Regions from separate parts of the Staphylococcus schleiferi genome, predicted to be linked through region 2. Evidence: predicted binding sites of a transcription regulator. Region 2 holds the regulator's gene; the other holds the start of a gene.
The links. The regulator NrdR, encoded in region 2, represses ribonucleotide reductase genes. The targets are predictions, from matches to a motif close to AACACNATATATNGTGTT.
Positions count from the first base shown of each region.

Region 1: a site for NrdR is predicted at 13,163-13,180, ahead of nrdI (class Ib ribonucleoside-diphosphate reductase assembly flavoprotein NrdI). Genes of this name have one in related genera too.

Region 1 is NZ_CP094712.1:2,098,196-2,113,987, reverse strand. Features, by position in the region: gene recQ (DNA helicase RecQ) at 1-535, shown strand, start outside; gene MUA40_RS09970 (ABC transporter ATP-binding protein) at 914-1,873, shown strand; gene MUA40_RS09965 (ABC transporter permease/substrate-binding protein) at 1,870-3,384, shown strand; gene hisC (histidinol-phosphate transaminase) at 3,702-4,751, shown strand; gene MUA40_RS09955 (5' nucleotidase, NT5C type) at 4,850-5,404, shown strand; gene MUA40_RS09950 (diacylglycerol/lipid kinase family protein) at 5,476-6,405, opposite strand; gene MUA40_RS09945 (peptide MFS transporter) at 6,586-8,088, opposite strand; gene MUA40_RS09940 (peptide MFS transporter) at 8,779-10,284, opposite strand; gene MUA40_RS09935 (transposase family protein) at 10,630-11,010, shown strand; partial or broken gene MUA40_RS09930 (transposase) at 10,968-11,135, shown strand; gene queF (preQ(1) synthase) at 11,435-11,935, opposite strand; gene MUA40_RS09920 (DMT family transporter) at 11,952-12,839, opposite strand; gene nrdI (class Ib ribonucleoside-diphosphate reductase assembly flavoprotein NrdI) at 13,462-13,860, shown strand; gene nrdE (class 1b ribonucleoside-diphosphate reductase subunit alpha) at 13,823-15,792, shown strand, end outside.
Region 2 is NZ_CP094712.1:1,170,346-1,186,137, reverse strand. Features, by position in the region: gene yihA (ribosome biogenesis GTP-binding protein YihA/YsxC) at 1-577, opposite strand, end outside; gene clpX (ATP-dependent Clp protease ATP-binding subunit ClpX) at 744-2,006, opposite strand; gene tig (trigger factor) at 2,430-3,749, opposite strand; gene MUA40_RS05505 (hypothetical protein) at 3,837-4,760, opposite strand; gene MUA40_RS05500 (NUDIX domain-containing protein) at 4,770-5,381, opposite strand; gene rplT (50S ribosomal protein L20) at 5,533-5,889, opposite strand; gene rpmI (50S ribosomal protein L35) at 5,963-6,163, opposite strand; gene infC (translation initiation factor IF-3) at 6,189-6,716, opposite strand; ribosomal protein L20 leader region at 6,741-6,877, opposite strand; gene MUA40_RS05480 (amino acid permease) at 6,919-8,427, opposite strand; lysine riboswitch at 8,570-8,741, opposite strand; gene thrS (threonine--tRNA ligase) at 8,798-10,735, opposite strand; gene dnaI (primosomal protein DnaI) at 11,050-11,973, opposite strand; gene MUA40_RS05465 (replicative helicase loading/DNA remodeling protein DnaB) at 11,973-13,352, opposite strand; gene nrdR (transcriptional regulator NrdR) at 13,356-13,823, opposite strand; gene MUA40_RS05455 (glyceraldehyde-3-phosphate dehydrogenase) at 14,053-15,066, opposite strand; gene coaE (dephospho-CoA kinase) at 15,417-15,792, opposite strand, start outside.

The DNA of each region.
Region 1 (15,792 bases), 930 kb from region 2:
TTTAAGACAAAATGAAAGTTATCAAACAGTGATTCAAGTATTGCGTGGTGAAAAGACAGACTACATACGTCATCACGCGTATGAGACACTTTCCACATATGGCATCATGAAACATTATACGACAGGTGAATTACATCATTTAATTGACGAGTTACGCTTTAAAGGTTTTTTAAATGAACACGATGAAATTTTGTTGTGTGATCAATCTGTCGAGACGTTATTGTATGACGAAACGAAAATTTATACGACACCTTTCAAACGAAAATCAAAAGAAACTGTTAATATTAATACTGTCGAAGGTGTTGACCGTATTTTATTTGAAAAATTAGTTGAAGTACGTCAACATATGAGCGAAAAAATGAATATTCCACCGACGAATATTTTTACGGATTATACATTAGAAGCGTTTGCGAAACGAAAGCCACTTTCAAAGCAAGATATGATTCAAATTGAAGGTGTAGGTAGTTATAAATTAAAACACTACTGTCCTGAATTTTTAACAGCTATTCAAGATTATAAAATGCATAGTTCATAAATAATACGTCGGAGTGACTATATTAAAGGATAGGTCGTTGTAGCAGTAGAAAATAAAGCAGCACAGACAATGCAGTCTGTGTTGTTTTTTATTGCTTTTTTGAGACAATGTTTTTGTAAAGACAATTAAAAATTTTGATCATCGCCTGCGATAAAATGGATTAGATTATTGATATACATAATGGCGTTAAAAGAAACAGTTTATATAAAATTGAATGCTACTTGTAACGTATTATTTTATAGATTAAGCTCGATTAAAAATTAGAGGCAAATTGAGTTATTTTTTCAATGAATTATGATTTAATAAGTATAAGTTTCAAAGTTTGGGGTAATTGAGCTATATAAATGAAAATCAATAAAATAGAGAACGAGGGATTCAATGATTAAGTTTAATAATGTAACGAAACGTTACGGTGATAAAGTCGTTGTTGATCAAGTCGATATGGAGATTCAAGAAGGCGAATTTTTCGTTTTAATTGGACCATCAGGATCGGGCAAAACGACAACGATGAAAATGATTAACCGTCTTATCCCCTTATCAGACGGCTATATTTACTTTAAAGAAAGACCTATTAGTGACTATTCTGTGTATGAGATGCGCTGGGATATGGGGTATGTGTTACAGCAAATTGCGCTGTTTCCACATATGACAATCCGTGACAATATTGCGCAAGTGCCTTTAATGAAAGATTGGTCTAAATCAAAAATTGATGCGCGTGTCGATGAGTTATTGACAATGGTAGGTTTAGAACCTGAACAATTTAAAAATCGTAAGCCTGACGAGTTGTCTGGCGGTCAACGTCAACGTGTCGGTGTCGTGCGTGCACTAGCAGCTGACCCGCCTGTCATTTTAATGGATGAACCTTTCAGTGCTTTAGACCCGATTACACGTGAAAAATTGCAAGATGACCTTTTAAGCTTACAAAGTAAAATCAAGAAAACTATTGTGTTTGTGACGCATGATATTGAAGAAGCTTTTAAATTAGGCGATCGGATATGTTTACTGAATCATGGACGTGTTGAACAAATTGGGACACCTAATGACTTTATTAAAACGCCTAAAAACGATTTTGTACGCCAATTTTTAGGAAACTTGACCGGTGTGGTATTAAATCATTTTACACTTGGAAAAGTAGCCGAACTTGCAGGAAGAAAGCTTGATACGAACGAAACATTAGATTATCCGGTTGTCGATCATAATCAAGCGGTCAGCGACGTCTATCGCGAACTCGTATCACATGATGCAGTTATTGTTACGGTCGATGCACAATCTAGGTTATTGTCACGACAAGATATTTTTAGTTTCTTATCAAAAAACCAGGCAGGTGAATCTGTATGAATACCATCCTCAATACTTTAAGTGATCGAAAAGGGGAATTATTAGCTCGATTACTTGAACATATTCAACTGTCTTTTGTTGCATTACTCATTGCAGTGCTTATTGGTGTGCCACTTGGAATCCTTTTGACAAAAACAAAGAAACTGTCAGAAATTGTCATTAATATCGCTGCTGTATTACAAACGATTCCATCGCTAGCGTTACTGGGCTTGATGATTCCATTATTTGGTATTGGAACAGTGCCGGCTGTCATTGCTTTAGTTGTGTATGCCTTATTACCTATTTTACGTAATACATATACGGGGATAACAGGTGTTGACGATTCATTAGTTGAAGCAGCTAAAGGGATTGGTATGAAGCCTATGAGACGACTCACTAAAGTAGAGTTGCCTTTAGCGATGCCTGTCATTATGGCCGGGATTCGAACAGCAATGGTATTAATTATTGGTACTGCGACACTTGCTGCTTTGATTGGTGCTGGTGGCCTTGGGGACTTAATCTTATTAGGGATTGATCGTAACAATACGTCTTTAATTTTAATTGGTGCGATACCAGCTGCGATTTTAGCTATTTTATTTGATGTCGGTTTAAGAATACTGAGCCACATTTCTTATCGTAAAATGTTAATCACATTGGGTGTGATTTTACTTGCGATGTTCCTTGTTACAGTGGCACCGTTGTTGTCTCACAAAGGTGAAAAGATTACAATCGCCGGTAAACTCGGAACAGAACCTTCTATTATCACAAATATGTATAAAATATTGATTGAAGATCAAACAGATTACACGGTCGATGTTAAAGACGGTATGGGTAAAACGAGCTTTTTATTCAATGCCCTTAAATCTGATAAAATCGATGGCTATCTTGAATTCACGGGTACGGTGTTAGGTGAGTTAACGAAAGAAACACCAAACTCAAAAAATGAAAAAGAAGTGTATCAACAAGCCAATCAAAGTCTTGAGAAAAAGTTTGATATGACTTTATTAAAACCGATGAAATATAACAATACGTATGCACTTGCGGTTAAACGTGATTTTGCAGAGCAACACGGTATTAAGACGGTCAGTGATTTACGAAAAGTGCAAAGTGAAATTAAACCAGGTTTTACTTTAGAATTTAATGATCGTGAAGATGGTTATCCAGCTATTAAAAAATTGTATCACTTGAATTTTAAAAATGTGAAAACGATGGAGCCTAAATTACGTTATCAAGCTGTCGAGAAAGGTGACATTAATCTCATTGATGCATACTCGACGGATGCGGAATTAAAACAATTTGATATGGTCGTATTGAAAGATGATCGAAAAGCTTTCCCTCCTTATCAAGGGGCACCATTATTTAAAAAATCGTTTATTGATAAGCATCCTGATGTTGAGAAAGCATTAAACAAACTACAAGGTAAAATTTCTGATGAAGAAATGCAAGAAATGAATTATCGTGTTGCAGAAAAAGATGAAGATCCATATCAAGTTGCAAAAGACTACTTGAAAAAAGAAGGACTCATTCATTAAAAAGCATATCGAATGATATATATGTAAAATAACGTAAGCACTTCAAATATAACTTACGCCATTGAATGCTTTGAGACGGGATAGAACGGTGAATCTTCTGTAGAGAGATGACCCTGCTATCCCGTCTTTTTAGATTTTAATCAAAAAGCGTGCAATATGACTAGAAACCTAACTATAATTAATATGTAGCGTATATGAAATGTTTTATAACAAGTAGGACCATCGATGATGATGGCTACACACTCTAGCATTTTAAAGTAAAACTCGTTATAATAGTTAACATATTTAAAAAATTCTGACATATAGGAGGGCTAGAAATGAAATCTCAAATTTCTAAATTACGCGCTTATCAACCAGGCTTATCACCAGAAGGACTTAAGAAAAAATATGGCATTGCAGGTGAGCTATATAAACATGCTTCAAATGAAAATGTATATGGCCCTTCTCCATTGGCAAAACAAGCGATTAAGGATCATGTAGATGATCTCTTCTTATATCCAGAACCCAATGCACCGCTTTTACAACAAGCCATTGCTTCTCATTATGGTGTTGAGCCATCACAAGTTATTTTTGGAGCCGGCCTTGATGAGATGATTGTAATTATTTCTAGAACAATGGTTCGAGCAGGGGATAATATTGTCACAAGCGAAGGTACTTTTGGACAATATTTCCATAACGCTACTGTAGAAGATGCCGAAACAATTCAAGTGCCACTGATTGAAGGCGCATTTGATTTAGATGGGATTGCAGAAGCGGTAAATGAGCAAACAGCGTTAGTTTGGATTTGTAACCCTAACAACCCGACAGGTACTTATCATACACACGCTGAAATAGAAGCATTTTTAGAAAAAATCCCAAAAGATGTAACTGTACTTTTTGATGAAGCATACGGTGAATATGTCACTGCAAAAGACTTTCCAAATACGATTGAATTAATGAAAAAATATGATAACATTGCGATGATGCGTACGTTTTCTAAAGCATACGCACTTGCTGGTTTACGTATCGGTTATTTAGTTGCGACAGCTGAATTGGCTGCACAATTAAATGTATTACGACCACCATTCAATACAACACGTTTATCAGAGCAGGCTGCTTTAAAAGCATTTGAAGATCAAGATTACTTACAAAAAGTTGTGGAACGTAATCGAATTGAGAGAGAAAAATTTGATGGTTTAGAGACTTCTGTAAAGCTTTATCCATCGGAAACGAATTTTATCTTTGCACAAACAGATCGAGCAAAAGAACTAGACGAACAGTTGCTGCAAAATGGAATCATTGCACGAGGGTTTCCAAATGGCGTGCGCATCACTTTAGGTTTTCCAGAGCAAAATGAAGTGATTCGCAAAGTTTTACAATCCTTTTAATACATTGATACTATTGAAATAAGGGCGTGTTATAGAGGCATTAAAGCATGACTGTTTTGATAGCCTTCTAAATGAAATGAATAATAGGGAGCGATTAGATGAGAGCGTCAATTGGGATAGACATGGATGAGGTTTTAGCTGATACGACGGGAGCACTAATCGATGAATTTAATCGTCGTACCGAACTAGGTATAACCGTAGAACAAATTATTGGACGTAAAATTTACGATATTATGCCTGAGCATACCGCAGAAATTCGTGATATTTTAGCGTCTGAAGGGTTCTTTCGACGCTTAAATGTCATGAAAGATGCACAGGGAGTCGTTAAAAAACTTGCTGAACATTACGATATTTACATTGTAACTGCAGCGATGGATGTGCCAACATCTTTCCATGATAAATATGATTGGTTGTTAACACATTTTCCATTTTTAGATCCACAGCAATTTGTTTTCTGTGGGCGTAAAGGTATCGTTGCGACGGATTATTTAATTGATGATAGTCCTCGACAATTAGCGATTCATACAGGTAAACCTTTAATGTTTACAGCGCCACATAACGAAGGGAATACGGACTTCGAACGCTTAAACAATTGGAAAGAAGTTGAAGCTTACTTTTTAAGTGATATTTCTGAAACAGAGTCTTTATCATAGAAAGTTAGATTAAATACAACCGCACAATAAAACACATGTGTCAGTGACTTTTTTACTGACACATGTGTTTTTTATTGATTATTTTCAGCGGGTGGAGCTGTTAATAATTGAATTGCATTTGGAATAATTTCAATCGTGGTTGGTGTTGTCATATCGATTTCACCATCTATATCGACGCGCATTTCAGGATCAGTCGTAATTTTGATTGTATGACTGGAAATATGCTGGATATTGTCGCTAATTTCATTCCAAGTCATACTATCCCTTAAACTGAAAATATCTTTAAGGATACTCATACTGTAGTTATTAAAGATAAAAGTGTTGAGTACACCATCTGAAGGGGACATATCTGTTAAGGGGATTTTTCCGCCTCCAATAAATCGGCCATTTGCAAATAAAAGCATAGACGTTTCGCCAGAATAACTTTGTCCATCAATTTCTAAAGTATATTTAAAATGTTCAGGGTTTGTTATCGTTTTAAACGTAGACGAGATGTAGCTTAATTTTCCGAAGAGGTCTTTTGATTTGCCTTTAACATTCTCCGCATTTTGAACCATTAAACCAATCCCAGCAAAATTGAGGGCGTAGCGCTCGTTCACTTTCATGACATCATAAGTTTGCGGCGTCGCAACTAAAAGGTCATGACTCGCTTCACCGGCTTTATTCGTTAAATTGAGTGTCTTTGCGAAATCATTAAACGTTCCACCTGGGATGACGCCAATTGGAATATGAAGTTCGTGTTTGAGGACACCATTGACAAGTTCATTAACCGTACCATCGCCACCTAGAATAAAGAGCACATCTATGTATTCAACATTGTTACCGTCTTTTATTGTTTTGCAGTAACGTTCAATATCGCCTTCATTTTCACTCAGTTGGATGGAAAGCCTTTTACAAAGTTGTGAAAGTGCAACTGTCACTTCCCCTATGCCTTCATGGATATTTTGAAGGCCTGAATGTTCATGATAAAAAAGTAAACCGTGTTCATATTTCGGGGCCATTGTGTTGACTCCTTTCGTTAATCTTAGTTCTCATTGTATATCTAAACGTAGTGTATGTTAATCATTTTAAACAGATCTAAAAAGAGTAGGAGAAGTCTAAAGTTGAACTTAGATTTCTCCTACTCCTGTTTTACTTTATTGTATTTGAAGTCAATTATGCTATCCGTTTAAAGTAATGTTTTAACGAATACCTTTCATCGCTTTAAGAATAAGTGGTGTACCAAGTGCAACGAGTAGAGCAACGACAACAGCAATACCACCAATTAAACCGAAGTAGTTTTGATCTCCAATAATAGGTTGTAACTTTACAAGCTGTGCGTTAATTGCTTGTGCAGTTGCATTTGTCAGTAACCATAAACTCATCATTTGTGAATTGAATTTTTCAGGCGCTAGTTTTACCGCTGAACTGTTACCTGTTGGAGAAATACATAATTCACCAATAACACAAATGAAATAAGATAGAACAATCCACATAAACCAAATTTCTGAGCCATTATATGCGTATATGACAACCATCATTAATATAAATGAAATACCTGCTAATACGAGACCAATCGCAAATTTGATAGGTAGACTCGGCTCGAAGCGACCTAATTTACGCCATAATAATGAAATAGCAGGCGCTAAGACGACGATAAAGAATGGGTTAATCGATTGGAACCATGTCACTGGAAAAGCGCTATGCCAACCTAGCAAATTAAATGTGAGGTCCGCTTTTTCATCCGCATAAACGTTGAGTACGTTGGCGCCTTGCTCTTGAATAGACCAAAAAATAACGCCGACAATAAATAAAGGAATAAATGCAATTACACGTGAACGCTCAACATCAGATGTGTCTTTACTAACAATCATAATGAAGAAGTATCCAATCGGTAAAGCAACGCCTAATATTAAAACGATGAGACTAATTAAATCAAATGTAAGTGTTCCTGTTGCGTATGTAACGCCAAGTAAAATCAGTAAGAGTAAGCCTAAGCTTCCAAATGTGATGCCATATTTTTTCTTTTCTGATGGACTTAATGGGTGAGGTGCAGTTGTTCCAATATCGCCTAAATTTTTCTTATGGAATAGCAAATAGAATAAAAGTGATAATGCCATACCAATTGCGGCAATAAGGAATCCACCATGGAAGTTGCCCGTATTTCTAAAATGATCCAATACAAGTGGAGAAAGAAATGCCCCCATATTTACCGACATGTAAAAAATAACAAAACCTGAATCGACACGATCATCACCTTTAGGATATAAGCGGCCAACAATGTTAGAAATGTTCGGTTTCATTAAACCAGAACCTACAATGATAAATACCATTGAAGCAAGTAATCCGGATAATCCAAACGGTAAACTTAAACAGATATGACCGATAATAATCAGTAATGCACCGTAAACCATCGAGCGACGTGTACCCAGTATACGGTCAGCAATCCATCCCCCTAGAATGGAAGTCATAAAAATTAATGAACCGTAGACAGCCATCAACGACTGGGCAAAAGTTTTTTCAAGGCCTAAACCACCTTGACCTACATTGTAGTAAATATAGTATATCAGAAGGGCTCTCATACCGTAATAACTGAATCTCTCCCAAAATTCAACAGTATAGAGTACTCCTAAACCACGAGGGTGTCCGAAAAATCCTTTTTGAGGAATGGTCTGGACAGCTTTTTCGTGTGATAATTCTGACATTTTAATCAATCCTTCCTGTCTGAACAAAGCATATAGAAGCCATTTTACGCCTGATATATTTAAATTTCAATAAGTTTCTGAAAATATAATTTTGAAAATGTGAATTTTGTATGACGACAAAATATTTTGAATAATTTTAATTTTATCACTTTATCTATCAAGCGTGATTGAATGAATCTGAAACGAAGTAGGGCACTATTTAATAGTGTGATTACTTTAAGGCACCTAAATCGGTTATGACAAGTGATCTATTGGATGGTCTAAAACATTCAATAGATGACGCACATTTAAGAAAACAGTGGTCATTCGTGTTGGGACTTATTAAGGTAAAAGTGCCTGTTTCACTTGCTTTAAATAGATTTCTAAAATAAAAGATTAAACTTTCCAGACTCTCATATGGTACCAAATAATAAAATAAGAAGAAAGTAATTGATTTTGAGCATTGTATTAATAAAAATAACCAACAAATAACAAATCAAGTTATCAAGCATAAAATAATTTCGTAGAGATAGACTTAATTAACGCCCGATATGATAGGGAATCTATAGCAGATTTTAGTTTAGGTGAAACATTTTTAGTAACAGAGAAATAACGCTTTATCAGATAAATAAAAAGGAAGTAGAACTGAAATCGAATCGATTTCGTTGTTCCACTTCCGCTTCTTAATCGTGCCATCGTTGAAGTTAAATGTTATTTAACACCTTGCATTAAGTTTTTAATGAATGGTGCGATACAAATTAAAACGATACCGATGAGAAGTGCGACTGCACCAGAAATTAAGAAATATTGGTTGGTACTAATATGCGTATACATCGTTACCATTTGTGCGTTAATCCCTTGTGCCATCGCGTTAGATAAGAACCACACACTCATCATTTGTGCGGTAAAAGCTTCTGGCGCTAATTTAGTAGTTGTCGATAAGCCAATAGGGGATAAGCAAAGTTCACCCATCGTTACAATTAAGAAACTTGCAACCAACCAAAATGGATTAATTAAATCAGCATCGCCAGGGATAACCATGATTAAGTATGAAACCCCTGCTAAAATAACACCAATTGCAAATTTGATAACAGTAGGTGGATTAAAACGGCCTAATTTCACCCACAATATAGAAAATAATGGTGCAAGCGTAATGATAAAGAGTGGATTTAGCGATTGGAACCAAGCAGGTGGAATATGAAAATCGATGAGTCCACCCGTCACTTTTGCTAAATCAAGTTGTGTTTTAGTATCAGCGAATTGTGCAAGTACAGTTGAACCTTGCTCTTGAATCATCCAAAACGCAACCGATGCAATGAATAAAGGAATATATGCGTAAACTCTTTTGCGTTCATGATCGGCTGTTTTTTTACTTAAAATAATTTTAACAAAATAAAAGAGTGGTAAAAACACACCTAAAAGTGTAATAAAGGTTGCGAATGTACTTATCGTTAACAGTTGTAATAGATTTAAAATAAAGCAAACTACTGCAATGACAACAGCCACAATAATAACGATTTTGATTAATTTTGAACGCTCTGCTTTTGTTAATGGATCAGGTACTTCTAATCCAGCAAGACCCAAATATTTTCTATTCGTGATGTAGTATGTAACCAACCCAATAAACATCCCTACTGCAGCAATAGCAAAACCAAAGTGGAAACCAAGGTTCACTTGTGCCCAACCTACAATAAGTGGGGAGAGTAATGCCCCTAAATTAATACTCATATAGAAAATTGTAAAAGCCGCGTCTAAGCGTGGATCATTTTTTTCATACAATAAGCCTACTGTTGAGGAAATGTTAGGTTTCAACATCCCTGTCCCAATAATTAACACGAGTAATGCAATTAAAAGGATTACAAAGTTATTGGGTAGAGATAAAAGAATATGCCCGAGCATAATGAGTGTTCCTCCGTAAAACAGTGCGTGACGTGTGCCTGTAATACGGTCGGCAATCCATCCACCGATCACACCACTCATATAAACTAACGCACCATAAATAGACACAATTTGTAGTGCGACACCTTGATTGAGGCCAAATCCCCCTTTAGCGATAGAATAATAAATATAGTAAGCTAAAATGGCTTTCATACCATAGTAGCTAAAGCGCTCCCAAAATTCAGTGAAAAATAATGTACTTAAACCTTTAGGATGCCCAAAAAAACCTGTACGTGGCGTACTGTTCAATATTTCTTCCTTTGTGTAATGTGCGCCCATAAAAAAAGTCCCCCTCTTCGCATGAAGTTAAAACTATTCTATAACTAAATTGTAGATTAAACAAGAAAATGATTAATATGATATACAACTCAGCTTTATACATTTCAAAGAAAATAATTCATTTATGTACATATTTTTAGGTGTGATGATATAGATTGAAAGAGGTTTGTTCTAAAAAGAGGAGAGGCGCTGCGAGATATGAAAAGCCGTTTTACCATAAAAAAGGGTTCTTCATTTTTTATGGTGGGATGACATAAGTCATCCTGCTTTTTTGTACAAAAATAGCGCAAATGCCTCTATCATTTTAAGTGACTAAACCAAAAATAAAGGAGACATATTGCGCCTATGTGTAATGATATATTAAAGTTACTAAAAATTAAAGATAATAATATTAAAATCACTAAAGTTGAAGAAGATGTAGTTATTAGAGGTAAGAAATCTAACGTCATCTTTGGTACCCTTTCATACAAGCCTATGACTTGTCCTCACTGTTATCATTCGAATCCAAACCGAATACACAAACACGGAAAACGTTTATCGCGAATTACTTTTTTAAGATTCCAAGAGATAGCAGTGTATTTAAATCTGTTAAAACAACGTTTTAAATGTATGGATGGAAAGTGTTACGCTTCTACAGAAAGTATGAGGATATCATTGCTTATACGATTGGAACCCCTCAATTCAATAATGGTGCGATTGAAGGAATTAATCAAAAAGTTAAACTAATTAAAAGAGTTTCATATGGCTATCGCAACTTTTATAACTTCAAAAATCGCATTTTTATTATTTTTAGACTGTATAAAAGACCAAAGAAAAAAGCAATGCCACTTTTCAATAGTGAAATTGCTTAAATAGATTGCGTACCGAGTCGAGACTCCCGAGGCATAGAGCCGAAACCGAAAATCCATTTTGGCTTCTTATGAGTTACAATAAAAGCCAAAATTAGTTGAGGTAAGGCGCCTGGGAAAGCGAGACTCGAAGAAGCAATCGGAAGTTTGCGACTTAATTATTATAGATACATAACCACCATATAAAGTGTACAGCCCAAAAAAGAAGCGCTCAGACGACTTTCTATTAAAAATCATCTGAGCGCTATTTATTTTGAGATTGATGTCCCAACCTCGTGTGCTTTAAATGTATTTAAATAAAATTATCTGTTATCAATTGTTTCAGGATATAAATCGTGATTCATCATGCGATAGTCGGCCATTTTTTCATATTTTGTATCTGGACGACCATAGTTTGTATAAGGATCAATTGAAATACCACCACGAGGTGTGAATTTACCCCATACTTCAATGTAGTGAGGGTCCATTAATTCTATAAGGTCATTCATGATAATATTCATACAGTCTTCATGAAAATCACCATGATTACGAAAACTAAACAAATAAAGTTTGAGTGATTTTGATTCAACCATTTTTACATTTGGAATATATGAAATATAGATGGTAGCAAAATCAGGTTGACCTGTAATTGGACATAAAGATGTGAATTCAGGGCAGTTGAATTTAACAAAGTAATCTCGTCCCTGATGTTTATTATCAAACGTTTCTAATACGTCTGGACGATAATCAAAATCATATGTGTTGTTTTGATTGCCGAGTAATGTAATATCCTTTAATTCTTCTTTTGAACGACCTTTAGGCATGGGTATGCCTCCTTCTTTAATTTGATTGTTGCTTTTTATGACGATGTTCAGAGTAAGTTGAGCGTCTTGCTTTTTCAAACATATAATAACTTGCACCTAGAATAATAATATAACCAATGACAGCATAGAAATCAGGTGCTTCTTTGAATAAAACAAAGCCTATGAGTGCTGTAAAGATGATAGAAGCGTATGTGAAAATAGAAATATCTTTTGCCGGTGCGTAACTATATGCGACAGTAATGCCGATTTGACCAACAGCCGCTGAAAGTCCTGCTAAAACAAGGTAGATGATTTGTATACGGCTCATCGGTTCGTACGTAAATATCACAAACGGTAACAGTGCAATAACTGAGAAGAATGAAAAATAAAAAACAATTGTGTAAGGTGCTTCGCGTGTACTTAGTGCACGTACAGCTGTATAAGCAGAAGCTGCAAAAATACCGGACAATAAGCCTGTCAAGGCAGGTAATATTTCTGAAGAAAATTCAGGTTTGACTACAAAAAGCATCCCAACGATTGCGACAAGCATCGCTGTAATTTGATACTTTTGAATATATTCTTTTAAAAAGATTAAACTTAATAGAATCGTCCAAAATGGGTTGAGTTTCATAAGTATGTCTGCATCGCTTAAAACCATATGATCAATGGCATATATATTTAACAACACACCCGTTAATCCTAAAATCGAGCGTGTAATGAGTAAAGGTTGACTGCTGAGTTTACCGAAAAAGGGTTGCTTGAATTTAATAATAAAGAAAAGGGGAATAAACATCGCTACAAAATTTCGAGCTAATGATTTTTGAAATACGGGCAAATCTCCCGCGAGACGAAAGAACACAGCCATAAAGCTAAAACCAATCGCAGAAATTAAGATAGCAACGATGCCTTTCATTTTTGAATTCATTAAATCGCCTCTTAATTATAAAAATTTGACTTATACATCGTAGCATAAAAAGCGTTACCGTGCATTATATCTTGAAATTTTGTGAAGGAAGTGTACAATAAAGGGGAACATATGTTCTATTTGCGTCGCCTAGTAATCCTTTTATCATCAAAAGTCAAGCGTTAAAAATGTTTTCTTACAGAAAAAATTTTTCTGTTTCCTAAACCTATTGATACTATCGCTTTTGATGACAATCGGTGACAAAAGTTCATATTTATCTCTTTAAAAACAGAAAGGACTTATGTATAATGAAACACATAATATAGTACCGACAAATAAAAACAAACACTATATATTGTGTTTGAAAGATGAGAAATAGGATAAAAACAGATGGAATTGATAGAGGATTACACGTTTTTGCACATTCTATTTCTTTTCTTCTCTACATGTAGTGTTATTAATTTTTTGATGAACGATTGCATGATGAATATAACAATTTGCGAAATGCGCGCATCATTTTAAAGCGCATATGACAACAAATATATGTTCGCATTTAATTTAATGAGAATTATATTGTGATTGAGAGAAAACAAAAGCAATTATATAAAAAGCGTTCATTTAATATGAAAGGCGGTTATTCAATATGAAAGTCGTTTTTTATTCTTTTACCGGCAATGTAAGACGCTTTGTTAAGCGTGCAGAACTTGATAACACACTTGAGATTAATGAAACGAATGCATCCAAAGAGATAACAGAACCCTTTATTATTGTGACAAGTACAATTGGTTTTGGAGAGGTGCCTCAACCAGTACAACAATTTTTAGGGAAAAACCATGAATATTTAAAGGGCGTTGCAGCAAGTGGAAATCGCAACTGGGGACAAAACTTCGCAAAGGCTGGCGTAACAATTTCTGATGAGTACAATGTCCCTTTATTATTGAAGTTTGAATTACATGGGAATGCCCAAGACACAACAGAATTTAAAGAGAAGGTGGTCAATTTTTATGAAAACTATGGAACAAAAGCAGTACAATCACATTGAATTAAACAATCAAGTCACAAAGAGAAATGAAAACGGCTTTTTTCAAATAGAAAAAGACCAAGAAGCGTTAGCGGTGTATCTTGAAGAAATTAAAGATAAAACCGTTCATTTTGATAGTGAATTGGAGCGCCTTCACTTTTTAGTTGATAATAATTTTTACTACAACGTATTTAACGAATACAGTGAAGCGCAACTTGCTGAAGTCATTGCATTTGCATCTTCAATTCCATTTGCATTTGCGAGCTATATGTCAGCAAGTAAGTTTTTTAAAGACTATGCACTTAAAACCAATGATAAATCAAAATACCTTGAAGATTATCATCAGCATGTCGTGATTGTGTCACTATACCTTGCAAAAGGTAATGTCGCTTTAGCAAAACAATTTATTCAAGCGATGATTGATCAACGTTACCAACCAGCGACGCCTACATTTTTAAATGCAGGACGTGCGCGCCGTGGGGAACTTGTATCATGTTTCTTATTAGAAGTGGACGACAGCTTAAATTCCATTAACTACATAGATTCAACTGCAAAACAACTGAGTAAGATTGGTGGCGGTGTCGCTATTAATCTATCCAAACTACGTGCCAGAGGCGAAGCAATCAAAGGCATCAAAGGTGTAGCAAAAGGTGTGCTCCCTGTTGCTAAAGCTTTAGAAGGTGGCTTTAGTTATGCCGATCAGTTAGGTCAACGTCCAGGGGCAGGTGCAGTATACCTTAATATTTTCCATTATGACGTGGAAGAGTTTTTAGACACTAAAAAAGTAAATGCCGATGAAGATTTACGTTTGTCTACGATTTCTACAGGTCTAATTGTGCCATCTAAGTTTTTCGAACTAGCAAAAGAAGGTAAAGACTTCTTTATGTTTGCACCACATACGGTTGAAAAAGAATACGGTGTCACACTTGATGACATTAATATTGATGAATATTACGACCAACTTGTTGAAAATCCAAATATTATGAAGAAAAGCAAAGACGCACGTGAAATGTTAAATATGATCGCGCAAACACAATTGCAATCAGGCTATCCTTATTTAATGTTTAAAGACAACGCCAATCGTGTGCATGCGAACTCTAATATCGGCCAAATCAAAATGAGTAACTTATGTACGGAGATTTTCCAATTACAAGAAACATCTGTCATTAATGATTATGGTATTGAAGATGAAATTAAACGAGATATTTCATGTAACTTAGGTTCATTAAACATTGTCAATGTAATGGAATCAGACAAATTCAGAGATTCTGTGCATACAGGTATGGATGCACTGACTGTTGTAAGTGATGAAGCTAATATTCAAAACGCACCTGGTGTAAGAAAAGCAAACAGCGAACTTCATTCAGTTGGCTTAGGTGTGATGAACTTACACGGCTATCTTGCGAAAAATAAAATAAGCTATGAATCAGAAGAAGCTAGAGACTTTGCCAATGTTTTCTTCATGATGATGAACTATTACTCAATTGAACGTTCTATGGAAATCGCAAAAGAACGTGGCGAAACTTTTGTTGGCTTTGAACAAACGGATTATGCGAATGGTCGCTATTTTGAGCGTTATACATCTGAAGACTTTTTGCCACAATATGACAAAGTCAAAGCATTATTTGAAAATCACGATATACCAACACGAGAAGACTGGAAAGCATTACAAGCTGAAGTTGAAAAATACGGTCTTTACCATGCATACCGCTTAGCGATTGCACCAACTCAAAGCATCTCATATGTACAAAATGCGACAAGTTCCGTTATGCCAATCGTGGATCAAATTGAACGACGCACATACGGAAATTCTGAAACATTTTATCCAATGCCATTTTTATCACCGCAAACGATGTGGTATTACAAATCAGCATTTAACACAGATCAAATGAAATTAATCGACTTAATTGCAACGATTCAAACACACATTGATCAAGGTATTTCTACAATTCT
Region 2 (15,792 bases):
CTTGAATTGTAGACCAAATTAAGTCTTGCTTCTTTTTCTCAATTGAAGAATAACTAATAATTTGATCCCCTTTTTCTAACTCTAGCTTTTCTTTAATGATTTTAATATGCTTTTGGACTTTGCCTTTTGGAATTTTATCTTCTTTAGTCGCAATGATTAATGTTGGGATGTCATAATACTTTAAAAAATCATACATGAGCACATCATCTTCTGTCGGCGGATGACGAAGGTCAACAAGTTGTATCACGAGTTTTAACTGTTCTCGTGTTGTGATATAAGTTTCTATCATTTTACCAAATGCTTCACGTTGTTTTTTACTTACTTTGGCATACCCGTAACCCGGCACATCGACAAAAATTAATTGCTCATCAATATTGAAAAAGTTGAGTGTTTGCGTTTTTCCTGGCTGTTGTGAAGTTCTCGCCATATTTTTGCGTCCAATCATACTATTGATAAATGTCGATTTACCTACGTTAGAGCGTCCGCTTAGTGCGACTTCAGGCAAACCGAGGTCGGGATATTGTTCTGGCTTTACTGCACTTATTAATATATCGACATGGTTTGGATTAATATTCATTTTAATTTCACCTCTTTTATTTTTATTATAAAAAAAGCTGAGACATAATCCATTTGATTATGAGACTCAGCTTTGTAACAATAGACAAAAAACATACGCAAACTGATAGAAGAGTTATCTTTCGAGCATTCTTTTATGCCATTATCCTCTTAAGTTTCCCTTTGATTTATGCAGAAGTTTTTGTCACGTTAACGAGATTACCTTCAGAATCATAGAGTTCTGGCTCAGTTTCATTAACAATTGTTTCTTTAGTAATAACAACCTTCACGACATCTTCAGTTGAAGGAATATCATACATGATATCAATCAACGCTTCTTCAATAATAGAACGTAGACCACGTGCACCTGTTTTACGTTCAATTGCTTTTTCACTTATTGCTGCTAATGCTTCTTCAGTAAACTCTAATGAAACACCATCTAATTCAAGCATTTTTGTATACTGTTTAACAAGTGCATTTTTAGGTTGCGTTAAAATATTTTTAAGCGCTTCGACATCTAATGTTTCAAGGTTGGCAACAATAGGTACACGACCAATAAACTCAGGAATTAAGCCATAAGTTTGTAAATCTTCTGGTCGAATTTGTTCGAGTAAACTTGCTTCATCATAATTTGAAACTTCATTACTTGCGAAACCGATAACCTTTTCACCTAAGCGGCGTTTAATGACTTCGTTAATACCATCAAATGCGCCACCTAAAATAAAGAGAATATTTGTTGTGTCGATTTGGATAAACTCTTGGTTCGGATGCTTACGTCCACCTTGTGGCGGCACGCTTGCAGTTGTACCTTCCAAGATTTTGAGTAATGCCTGTTGAACACCTTCACCAGAAACGTCACGTGTAATAGACGTATTCTCAGATTTACGTGCGATTTTATCAATTTCATCGACATAAATAATACCTTTTTCAGCTTTATCAATATCGAAATCAGCTGCTTGTATTAAACGTAACAAAATGTTTTCAACATCTTCACCTACATATCCAGCTTCTGTCAAACTTGTGGCATCTGCAATAGCGAACGGTACATTTAATGTACGAGCCAAAGTTTGTGCTAACAATGTTTTACCGCTACCTGTAGGCCCAATTAAAGCGACATTACTTTTTTGTAATTCTACATCGTCATCTTTAGGTCCTAATTGTTGAACACGTTTATAATGATTATAAACTGCGACAGCTAAAGATTTTTTAGCTTTTTCTTGGCCGATGACATAATTATTCAATTGCTCCATGATTTCTTTTGGTGTGGGTAGTTCTGTCAATTCTTCTGTATCTTGTTGACTTAATTCTTCTTCAACGATTTCAGAGCAGAGTTCGATACATTCATTACAAATATAGACACCGCTCCCTGCGACTAACTTTTTAACTTGATCCTGATCTTTACCACAGAAAGAACATTTTAAGTTTTCTTCATCTTCATTGAATTTAAACATACTTTATTACACCCCTGTTCTTTAACGACTATACTAGAATGCATTCTATTACGCAAATATAGTTTCTTTCAAGTTATTTGCATTACGTTGCATTATTGGACTAGTCATTAACTTCTTAGCCTTAACTGTAATGTGTTTTGTAAATAGCAAGAAACCATTAACAAGTGATGCTTACTACTTTATTATATACAATTCCCTTAGTTCTTTCATATCAATTGAAATTCTAATCGTTGATTCTTATATTGACTATGCATCTTATCGAATTTGAAATAGCCAATAAACGAAAATGAGAGTGGGATTATAGAAAACTTTGAGTTCAAGAATTCAATATCCCACCCCCTCAAGGGTCAATTTATTACAGTTGCGCTAGCCAACATTGAGTGAATGTTCGATCTAACCATCGTATCACTCAACATACTTTAATTAAGCTTCTTCGCTTGCTTCGTTATCTTCTTTTGCTTCAACTAATTTCGCTTCATCAACTAATAAATCAATTACTTTTTTCACACGTACATCATTTTTAACGATGTCAGTATTACCTAAAGTGTTTTTGATGTCTTCTACTGAAATGTTGAATTGTTCACTCATAGTTTGTAATTCTTTATCAACATCTTCTTCAGAAACTTCGATATTTTCAGCTTCAGCGATTGCTGCTAAAGTTAAGTTAGTTTTTACACGTTGTTCTGCATCGTCTTTCATTTGACCACGTAAGTCTTCTTCAGATTGACCAGAAATTTGGAAATAAGTTTCTAGGTTAAGACCTTGTTGTTGTAAACGTTGCGCAAATTCTTGAACCATACGATCTTCTTCTGTTTTAATCATTGCTTCAGGAATATCTACTGTAGCATTGTCAGTTGCTATTGTAATTGCTTCTTCTTTTTGTAAGTTTTCAGCATCTGTTTCTTTTTGTTCAGTTAATTGTTTACGTAAGTTTTCTTTGTATTGTTCAACGTTATCAGCTTCAGAATCAAGTTCATTTGCTAACTCGTCGTCTAACTCAGGCACTTCTTTAGTTTTGATTTCATTAATTTTTGTTTTAAATGTAGCTGGTTTACCCGCTAATTCTTCTGCGTGATATTCTTCAGGGAATGTCACTTCAACTTCTTTTTCTTCTCCTACTTTCAAACCAACAAGTTGTTCTTCGAAACCTGGGATAAACATACCTGAACCGATTTCTAAGTCGTAACCATCTGCTTGGCCACCTTCAAATTGTTCGCCGTCTACATAACCATCAAAGTCTAAGTTAACTGTATCGCCTTCTTCAACTTGACCGTCTTCTTTAATAACCATATCAGCCATAGCTTCTAAGCGTTGTTCAATTGTTTGTTCAAGCTCTTCATCAGTTAATTCAGTTTCTTGTTTTGTGATTTCTAATCCTTTGTAATCACCTAATTGAACTTCAGGTTCTACTGTAACAGTAGCATCGAAAGTAAATGGTTTACCTTTTTCGATTTGTGTTACTTCAATTTCAGGTTGATCAACTGGATTGATATCTGCTTCTACTACAGCCTCACTGTATGCTTTTGGTAACAAGATATCAACGGCATCTTGATAAAGTGCTTCTACACCAAAACGTTGTTCGAAAATTTGGCGTGGTACTTTACCTTTGCGGAAACCAGGTACATTGATTTGTTTAACTACTTTTTTGAACGCTTGATCTAACGCTTTATCTACTTCTTCTGCAGGTACAGTTACTTGTAGTAACCCTTGATTACCTTCTTTTTTTTCCCAAGTTGCTGTCATGTATAAAAACCTCCATGATTTTTCATTTTTAAAATTTTTCAACTTCTTTATTATAGCATAGGTTGTCAGTGTTTGAAATAATGATACCTATGTATTTAACGATTTTATCAAGTTAAATATTGCAGTTGTCGCGCCATCTGTTTCATATTCGAAACCCATTAACGCTTTAAAATAGTTCATATAGCCCTCAATCCATGTATCTATGGACGCCTCTTCCAAAATATCAACCGGATATAACGCGATATTATGCGTATGAAGGTGAACATAGTCTTCGTGAACAAAGGATGGCATTTCTGATTCTAAACGATGTATGATGCGGGGCAAAAGCTCAGTTTTGAATGTCGTTTGTTCAATGCCGCTCAGTTCACTTGGCTTTACTTTCAAATTGCAAAATGGTTTTTCCACTTGAACGCATTGATTGTAACGAGCAAAACGTAAATATTCAAGCATTAAATTTTGTATATTCATTGGCAAGGTTTCATTTTGCAAGAGATAGGCTATCGTTGACTGAAATTGATATGCGCTATCATCGATTAAACTTAAAAGCAGTTGTGTTTGTTCACTTTGATCCAAATAAGTGAAATTTTGCAAACGGTGTGCCATATAATCTTGTCGTTCGTCTAATTTGGATTGTGCTTGATCTTTAATCGGCAATAAAATGAGCCTTGTCTCATGTTCGCGCACTTCATCAATCACTTGTGTAATCATCTCAACTACCGAATGATAATGTCCTAATGCAAATAAACTTTTAATGTAATAAATCATCAACGTGTCATAAGGCTGAAAACCTTGCACCATTAAAATGTTAGATTCTTCTTTTAGCTCTAAATAAGCTTCGAGTTGCCATAGCACTTCACACTTCATTAAAGCAAGTTCTGGCGACAACTCGAAATGGCGTTCATATGCATTGAAAGCATCATAAGCACGTTCGTATTGTGCTTGCTTCATTGCCTCATCGATATCCTTCATAAGTTTGTTCTTCATTTTTGGAAAAGGAATAATGTCAGACATTGCATTCACCTATTTCATTTTTTCTAAAATCAGTGCACTCCATGATTCAAATATAGATAAATCTTGAATGTTCTCTAGTGATTGCCATTCTATTTTTAAAGTGTCTGTTTCTTGCACTTCTACTTCTTCTTGCTTTACATGCACTTTAAAAACAACACCTAAGTGTACACGGCCAACTTCATTATTATCATCGTTAATAAAACCGATAAAGTTAAGTTCCTTACTATCATCAACGGTTAAACCAACTTCTTCTTCAAGCTCACGGCTCGCATTGATTTTAATGACTTCTTCGATATTGTGTGCATCAGGCACATCGTTCATATGGCCACCAACACCAATTGAAGCACTGCCGTGTAAACGCGCTTCGCCGCCGCCTTCTAATCTTTCATAAACTAAAATTTCACCGTTTTCATTTTCTAATAGACAATAACTAATTAATTGCTTGAATGAAGGGTCTTCTTCCATATCACCGCGTCTTTTCACTTCATAATCGGCTAGCGTTTGATAAATAGACTGACCTTTGTTATCCGTACGAGGTAAAAAACCATTAAAGGCATTTTCTTCATTATTAAATAGTCGTATACGAGGCACAACAGTAATTTGCTCATCAAATTTTGACATGATTAACTCCTTTATGTTTTTTATATATCGTAACAAAATTTATAAAAAATGGTAAAGCCTTAAATAAAAAGACTCTCTTCAAAGTGGTTACTTAAGCAGTATCTACTTTGAAGAGAGTTTGCGATTTAGACGCTAACGCTTCTAAATATAATTATTTTAAAGCTGCTTTAGCTTGGTTCACTAATTCAGCAAATGCTTTTTCATCAGAAATTGCGATTTCTGATAACATTTTACGGTTAATGTCGATACCCGCTTGTTTTAAACCGTTCATTAAACGAGAGTAGCTCATATCATGTTGACGTGCAGCAGCATTGATACGTGTAATCCATAATTTACGGAAATCACGTTTTCTTTGACGACGGTCACGGAATGCATATTGACCTGATTTCATAACTTGTTGTTTTGCAACTTTATATAATGTGCTTTTCGCACCGAAGTAACCTTTAGCTAATTTGATTGTCTTTTTACGACGCGCTCTTGTTACCGTTCCACCTTTAACACGTGGCATAATAAATTCCTCCTTTTGTCTCTAGGGTATGCTCTGTCATACCTCATCTCAATCTTTTATTCTTTATTAAATATTATTTTACGTATGTTAATAATTGTTTAACGCGTTTTGCATCACTTTTTGAAACTAAAGAAGCTTTACGCAATTTACGTTTTTGCTTTGTAGATTTGTTTGCGAATAAGTGAGACGTATAAGCTCTAGAACGTTTAAGTTGACCAGATCCTGTTCTTTTTACACGTTTCGCAGCTCCGCGGTGGGTTTTCATTTTAGGCATGATGTTTTCCTCCTATAATCACTTTTTATTTTTCATTAATTGGGGCTAACATAAGGAACATTTGGCGACCTTCCATTTTAGGCTTTTGCTCTATTGTAGCAAGGTCTTTACACGCTTCAGCATATTTTTCTAAAACGCGTTGGCCAATTTCTTTATGTGTAATTGCACGCCCTCTGAAACGAATTGAAACTTTAACTTTATCACCTTTAGTTAAAAATTTACGTCCGTTTTTAAGCTTTGTATTGAAATCATGATCTTCAATAGTCGGGCTAAGACGTATTTCTTTAACATTGATGACTTTTTGTTTCTTTTTCATTTCTTTTTCTTTTTTCTGTTGCTCGAATTTGTATTTACCGTAATCCATAATACGAGCAACAGGTGGCTTAGCGTTTGGAGCGACAATTACGACATCTAAACCAAGTCGATCTGCCATCTCCAATGCTTCATTTTTAGATTTTACACCAATTTGATCACCATTTTGACCGATGACACGTAATTCTTTTGCGCGAATCTTTTCATTAACTTGCGTTTGATCCTTAGCTATTGTTGACACCTCCAAAAAATTTACGAATGGTCCAAGCACGAAAAAAAGCGAGGGTGCGTCACCCCCGCTCTTCACGTTAACATGAACATACTTCACATGTTTAATCGTTAACCTGCCAACAGCTTTTTGCGTCGCTACAGGTGAGAAGCGGGAAGCTTCTACTTGGTCCGTTTCGTATTCAACAGATACAATCATACCAACGTATTAAACTTTAGTCAATGTTTTTTTGGAAGTTTTTTTCAATTGTTTCAACATTTTTATCTAAGTTAACTTCTTTTACTGGAATTAGTTTCGTTTTATATTTCAGTTTATGATAAAAGAAAAAGATTAAGAATACCGGAATACCCATGTACGTAATTAAGAAACGGTTGAGATCAAAGCCGCCACCTTGAATTAAATCAACGTCCTGTCCAATAATGACAATGGTACAAAGAACACCAGCAAGAATTGGACCAAATGGGTATAACTTCGCTTTATATTTTAATTGATCGATATCGTAGTTTTGTGCGTGGAAAGCTTTTCTAAATCGGTAATGACTGATTGCAATACCGACCCATGCAATAAAGCCTGTTAGACCACTGGCAGCAACGATATATTCATAAGCGTTACCGCTAAGATGTTGTACTGTAAAGATCAAAATAACGATAGCAGCAGTAGAAAGCATAGAAATGATTGGCGTTCCATTTTTGTTCGTTTTACTAAACACTTTTGATGCTAAACCATCTTTACCCATTGAATAGAGCATACGCGTACTTGCGTACATACCGGAATTACCTGCAGATAATACTGACGTTAAAATGACAGCATTCATAAATGAAGCAGCGAAGGCTAAACCAGCATTTTTAAATACAAGTGTAAACGGTGAAGTTGCAATATCATCGCCACCACCCATAAGTGCTGGAGAGTTATAAGGAATCAACATACCGATAATGAAAATCGCAAAAATGTAAAATAATAATATTCTCCAAAAAACTTGTTTAACCGCTTTTGGTACTGCACGTTCAGGATTTTCAGATTCACCTGCTGTAATCCCAATTAATTCTGTCCCTTGAAATGAGAAACCTGCAATTAAAAATACACCAAAAATAGCAAGCAAGCTTCCACCTACACCATCACCTAATAATGGAGCATCACCTTGAGTAAATGTGTCAAAACCAACGGCTTTACCACCCATAATACCAAAGATAGTCAGCACACCTACAATAATGAAAATAATGACAGTTGCGACTTTAATAAATGCAAACCAATACTCACTTTCACCATAAACTTGCACAGATAAAGCATTAAGCCCAAAAATAATGACCATAAAGATACAGCTCCATGCCCATGCAGGTAAAAATTGTAATGGTGCCCAGTACTGAATGACTTGTGCAGCAATTGTGACATCTGCTGCAACAGTAATAACCCAGTTAAACCAATAGTTCCATCCTAAAGCGAAGCCTAAAGAAGGATCGACAAACCGTGTTGCATACGTACTAAATGAACCTGAAACGGGTAGATATGTCGCCATTTCTCCAAGTGAAGTCATCAAGAAAAACACCATAATCCCAATAATGGAATAGCCAAGCAAAGCCCCTAAAGGTCCTGCATCATGAATGGCACCACCAGAGGTCATAAACAAACCTGTACCAATCGCTCCACCTATAGCAATCATTGAAATATGTCGATCTTTCAAATGACGCTGGACTGTATTTTGATTTTCATTTTTTTCGTTACTCATTTTCCTAATCCTTTCCTAATTGCTTAGAGGTTTAGACAAATCTTGTGTCGCTAGATGAATTACGCAAATTAAAACGACCTTAATAGAAACGAAAACAGAGATTGCATCAAAAATTCCGGACGCAACCTCAGTTAATTTTATATTAATAGGTAGCGCATCACTGTTGTGACAGTCTAGTTCCTTTCGAATACTAGCCCAACAAGAAGTGTTGATGATCACTTCTCATTTCGGCGACTTTCCCTTTCATCTTATGGTGTCAGTATCATCAATACAAACCAAGGATTACTCTTTAAAATCGCGCCTCTAACTCAATCAAATAATATTTATATTTAGATTATACTATACATCAGTCTTCATATAGTAGCAATAATTATCTCTGTTTTTTTAATCGAATTTCGTCAATCAATTCCCACACAAATGTATCTTTTTCTACTGTTTTTTGATCTTTAGAACCATATTGACGAACATTGACTTCATTGTTTTCGATTTCCTTATCTCCAACTACTAATTGGTAAGGAATTTTTTTCATTTGTGCCTCTCTTATTTTATAACCCATTTTCTCATTACGATCGTCGATATGCACGCGCACACCTTGAGATTTCAACTCATCATGAACTTGACGTGCGTAATCATAATGTAAATCGTTGTTAACAGGAATAATTTCAACTTGTTGTGGTGCTAACCAAGTTGGGAATGCTCCTTTTGTTTCTTCAGTTAAAAAGGCAACAAAACGTTCCATTGTTGAAACGACACCACGATGAATGACTACAGGTTGGTGTTGTTCTCCATCTTGTCCAATGTAAGTTAAATCAAATCGTTTTGGCAATAAGAAATCGAGTTGTGCTGTTGATAAAGTTTCCTCTTTACCCATTGCAGTTTTAACTTGAACATCAAGTTTTGGACCATAAAATGCCGCTTCACCCAACGCTTCCTCATACGGTAAACCAAGTTCATCGACAGCTTCTTTCAACATTTTTTCTGCTCTATTCCACATATCGTCATCATCGAAATATTTTTCTTTGTCTTCAGGGTCGCGATAACTCAAACGGAATTTATAATCTTCAAAACCAAAATCTTCATAAACGTCTAAAATCATTTTTACAACGCGTTTGAATTCATCTTTAATTTGATCGGGTCTTACAAAAATATGTGCGTCGTTTAAAGTCATGCCTCGAACACGTTGGAGCCCTGAAACAGCACCACTTGCTTCATAACGATGCATTGTACCTAACTCAGCGATACGAATAGGTAATTCACGATATGAGTGTGGTTTGTTAGCGTAAATCATCATATGATGCGGACAGTTCATAGGTCTCAATACCATCGCTTCGTCTGCATCAAGTTGCATTGTTGGGAACATATCTTCTTGATAATGATCCCAATGGCCTGAAGTTTTATAAAGATCAACATTCGCCATTACAGGTGTGTATACGTGGTCATACCCAAGACTTACTTCTTTATCAACAATATAGCGTTCGATTTCACGACGAATAGTTGCGCCATTCGGTAACCATAGTGGTAAACCTGCACCTACAAGCGGATTATTCGTAAATAACTCCATTTCTTTACCAATACGTCTGTGATCACGTTCTTTTCGTTCTTCTAACATTTTCAAGTGGGCTTTCAAGTCTTTTTTATCAAAAAATGCTGTACCGTAAATACGTTGTAACATTTTATTATTGCTATCACCACGCCAGTAAGCGCCAGCAGTTGATAAAAGTTTGAAAGCTTTAATTTTTGATGTTGAAGGTACATGGACACCTCGACAAAGGTCAGTGAACTCACCTTGACTGTATAGTGTTACAGACTCATCTTCTGGAATGGCTTCTATTAATTCCAATTTGTACGGGTCGTTCGCAAAAAACGCTTTAGCTTCATCTCTTGAAACAACACGGCGTTCGATTTTTTGATTTTCATTAATGATTTGATTCATTGTTTTTTCAATTTTTTCAAAGTCATCACTCGAAACTTTTTCTTCCATATCAAAGTCATAATAAAAACCTTCATCGATTACAGGACCGACACCAAATTTAACGTCACCATATAAACGTTTTAAAGCTTGTGCCATCAAATGCGCTGTAGAATGTCTTAGTACTTCCAAAGCTTCTTCACTACCTGGTGTAATGATTTCAAGTGTTCCATCTTCTTCTAATGGACGAGTCAAATCCACCATCTGTTGATTATATTTACCAGCAACCGCTTTTTTTCTCAATCCTGGACTAATGGATTGTGCTATCTCTTCTGTAGTTATACCATGTTCGAAAGCTTTCTCACTTCCATCTGGAAAACGTACTTTAATTTCTGACATAATGTTCCTCCTATCATTGATTGTCGTTAAAGTTTTGAAAATAAAAAAGACCTCATCCCAACAAAGGGACGAGGTCTTCGTGTTACCACCCTAATTTGCCATATACATTACTGCAATGACATCTCTACATAAGATAACGGTCTTGAGCCGGGTATTCATTACAAACACCAATCTATAGAGGGAGTAACACAAAGGGTTATGCACTACATTCTCATCGCCAGTAGCTCTCTGTACCATAACTTCATTCGTATCGTATCCTCAAACTTTAAAATCAATATTTATTTATCCTTATTATAACGCTAAAATTTATTTTTTCAATGCTTTCTATAATTTTCTCCTTCTAATAAATACGCATCACTTAGAGTTTTGACACGCTCCATAATACGTTTCGCTTTCATCACATCTGTCCCATTTTTTGTAGTCGCCAAATGATCTTCTAATTCTTGTAAACTCATATTCGAACTGAAAAACGTTGGGAGTTCTTGAATCATTCGATAATGTAAAATAGGGCCTAAAACTTCATCACGTACCCAAGGTGTCATATCTTCTGCACCTAAATCATCTAAAAAAAGAACTCGCGCTTCACGCACTTGTTGAATACGTTTGGAAGTCGAACCGTCTTTAAAACCATTTTTTAATGTACGTATAAATTCAGGCACATAAATAATCATTGAAGGCACCCGGTTATCCTTTAATTCGTTCGCAATTGCACCCAAAATAAAGGACTTTCCTGTGCCGAACTCTCCGTATAAGTAGAGTCCTTTCACAGGCCGTTTATCAATCATCGCATCAATCAAATCATCTAGCCTCATAGCTAAATCCAAGCGATTACGTCTCGTCATATAAATATCTTTGATTTTAGCATTAAGTGTATCTGGATGCATATGGAAAGATGTAATCATACTTTTAGCATGTTGCTCTTCGTCATGTCTTATTTTGCACGGACAAGGGTAGTAACGAATTTTAATATGCTGGTTTTCAATATAAAGTTCAGGAATATGACCTTTTACAAAGTTTGGGCAGTTTTCGTACGTGTGCGAACCATCATAATGCTTTTGTTGATCTTTATACTCTTGAAGAATATTTAAATCTTCATCAATCATTCTGTTCGTTACTTCTGATTGATGTGCATTCAAGAAAGCTTTTACATCTGGATCATTTAATACTTGTCGTTTAATCTCTTGTATTTTTTGATCAAGTTTTTGATGGTTTCCCATAATACTATTGAAACTTTTCATTAATCTTCACCTGCCCGTCTTTTATTTTTTAGTTTATTAAGAAACGCCTCTCTATCTTTTGCTAACGCTTCTTGATCTTCTTCTTTTTGTTGATATTCTTCCGGGTGTGTAATCCAACGTGGTTGTTTTTCTGATGATGCTTGACGGTAGCCACGCTTTTGCTTTGGAGCAGTGGATTCAAAGCGTTTTTGATTTGCATTATCTTGATTTTTTTGAACTTCCATTGCTTTCTCATACGCTGTTCGTGCATCGGTTACACCACTTTTTTTCCAAGTCGATGCAACAGAATAAACATATTTTTCTGGTAAATTATTATCCGTCTTTTGCATCACAAACTGTAACAAAATATTAATAACACCAAAACTAAATCCTTCTCGCTGCATCAACTCCTCTATCATCTCTTTTTGATAGCGTGGAGGTTCAGATCCACCATAGGATGTCAGCATCACAATCGGACTTGTATGATCCATTAAATCAAACCATTCATCCCAGTTTGACACTACATTAGCTTCGGTTGACTGATTTGGTTCATCACTTGCGAGTTCAAGATTCTGTGCTTGTAACGCTGGCAATTCTTGCTGATGTTCCATAAGATAATAGCTTTGTGCCTGTTTTCTTAAGTTAGTAACTGACAATGATTGATCGGCATTGAGTGATTTTAAAATAATCGCTTTCATCACATCCGGTGATAGACGATATAATGTTGCCAGTTGGATAATTAAAGATTTCGTTGGCTCTGAAAGAATATTTTTACTTACATAATGAGATTGTAACATGTCGGCTAACAACTCAAAATCAAAGTAAACGTCTGTTAAGTCCAAACCTTCAAATTGCTGTTCTTTAAGATTTTCGTCTGGTGTCACCATTTGATATTTTGGTACTTTAAATACATCTGTAAATTTTTTAGTTACTTCTGTAAAGCCTGTTAAATCTTTAGATGTAGGTATAAATGCCTTTTTAATTTGGTGATAGCGTTGTTGACCAACTACTTCGTAAAAGTATATGGATAACATTGGATCATTAAAAAAGCGCTGTGCCGAAGGAGGTGGCAATAATTCATAAACGAACTGAGTTGTATTCTCAGATTGTTGAACAAACGTTTTTAATAGTCCTATTCCTTCAAGTAAATCTAAAAACTCTCTAAACTGTCTTAAGCCCATTTTTAATTCTGACATCATTGTATAATGGGTATAGCCCTCTTCAAAAGATACACCTTCAAATTGGTTTAAAAATTGATATACACCAATTGCTTCGGCACCAATTAAAGGTGTGAACAGACGGCTTAACACATCGTAATGCACCGCGTGAAAATGGAAACGGCGCATGACGATAAATCCATCGTGTGGACTTAATTGGCTTTGATAAATGAATTGACTCATTATTTATTCACTCCGCTTGTTTTCTTTCAAAATCCCCTGCATTGATTTCAATAACTGATCAACATCTTTAAACTCTCGATAAACGGATGCAAAACGTACATAAGAAACTTGGTCAACATGCATCAATAAATCCATCACGTGCTCCCCTATTTCTCGTGATGAAATTTCAGCAATACCCGATTCGCGTAATTTCCATTCAACTTGATTCGTAATTTCTTCGAGTTGTTGGAATCGGACGGGACGTTTTTCACATGAACGTACAAGTCCGTTTAAGATTTTCTCCCTATTAAATTGTTCTCTTGTACCATCTTTTTTCACAACAATGAGCGGACTCATTTCTATATGTTCAAAAGTAGTGAAACGTGTCCCACAATGTTCACATTCACGTCTTCTTCTAATAGCATTCATATCATCTGCATGTCTCGAATCTACAACTCGAGATTGCGTATGATTACATTTTGGACATTTCACGACTTTGTCACCCTCTTCATCTTAATTTTGTTTAATTATACTACAAACCTATTTATTTCAAAAGTTACGCCTATTTTAACGCAATTGAAATCGTAATTTTTCTTTTTTGCACAAAAAAAGCTGAGACAATTTCAAAATCGTCTCAACCTTTATATTGATATTAGTTAATATAAATATTTTGATGTGAAGTGTTCTCAGTCTCATGCTCGCTTATTGACACATTAGAATGTTATGCAACTTTAACTTTGAGTTGTGATGCGATTTGCTGTAATACATCGACAACTCTTGTGGAATAACCCCATTCGTTATCATACCATGCGAGTACTTTAACTTTTTTATCCCCCATTACAATCGTAGACTCAGCATCAATAATTGCAGAATGCGCATCTGTCGTAAAATCATCTGAAACCAATGGCTCATCAGAAATTGCAACAACTTGATCTAAATCATTCTCTCTAAAAACACGATTAATTTCTTCTTTTGTAACTGTTTGTTTTAAATCAACGACTAAATCGACTAAAGATACATTTTTGGTTGGTACACGAAGTGCCATACCATGTAATTTACCCTCTAACTCTGGCAAAACGAGTGATAATGCTTTGGCTGCACCCGTTGAAGTCGGAATAATGCTTTCAAAGGCAGCACGTGCGCGTCTTAAATCTTTATGCGGATTGTCCAAGTTATTTTGATCATTTGTCACAGCATGAACCGTTGTCATTAAACCATTTTCAATCCCAAAATGATCATTTAAAATTTTTGCGACAGGTGCTAAACAATTCGTTGTACATGAAGCATTACTGAACACATCATATTGCATGACGTCCAATTCATGATCATTTACACCTTTCACAATTGTCTGCACTTCTCCCCCTTTTGAAGGTCCCGTTAAAATTACTTTTTTCGCCCCTGCTTTGATATGAGCATTCGCTTTGTCACCATGATTAAATTTACCTGTTGCTTCCACTACGATATCAATATCAAGCGCACCCCATGGCAAATTTTCAGGATTACGATCTGAAACGAGTTTAATTTCTTTTCCATCTACTTTAATACCATTTTCAGTTGCTTCAACAGTCTGATTAAAACGACCGTGCGTTGTATCATATTTAAGAAGATGGGCTATCGTTTCAGGTGGATAACTTGCATTTAAAGCCACTACTTCAACATCTTCTCTATTCAATGCTACTCTTAAAACCATACGGCCAATTCGCCCTAAACCATTAATCGCAATCTTTGTCGTCATGATAAAAGCACTCCTTAATAATGTGTTATACTTATAGAAATTAGTATAGCATATTAAAGTCAATTTGAAACCGTTTTCTTTGATAATTTTTTCTTATTACTTTCAATAAATAACATTTGATGTATGTGTTTTTCACATATCGGCCAAATAGCATGATATATTAAAGACGAGCTATAGTGGAAAACCTATCGCTGAAACATTTTTCTTCACACTTAAATCGCTACTTATACTAGATTGTTTGTCACAACTTTCTAATAAAAACAACGCCCCGTTGTAACACATCACGTATGCCAAAAATGCTAAAAAATGTTTTGACATATGCTACCACAGGGCGTTGCTGAAAAATCATATTAAGTTATTTTATCGTTTTCATTAGAATCATCATTAGCATTTAAATAACCTTTTTCCGCTAAGACTTGTTCTAAATTTTGTTTTAATTCAAGCTTAGAGCCTAAGTTATCAATAACGACATCGGCCATTCTGCTCTTTTTATCAATGGAAATCTGACTGTATATACGTGCTTTAGCATCTTCAATTGATAACTGATTTCTTTCCATTAACCGATCTATTTGGATTGGCTCTGATGCATAGACAAGCCATACTTCGTCAACTGTATCTTCAAGTCCGTTTTCATACAATAACGGAATATCCATGACAACATCATAGCCTTCAGCTAAATAATGATCTCGCTCTTGTTGCATCAATTCACGCACAATCGGATGAACG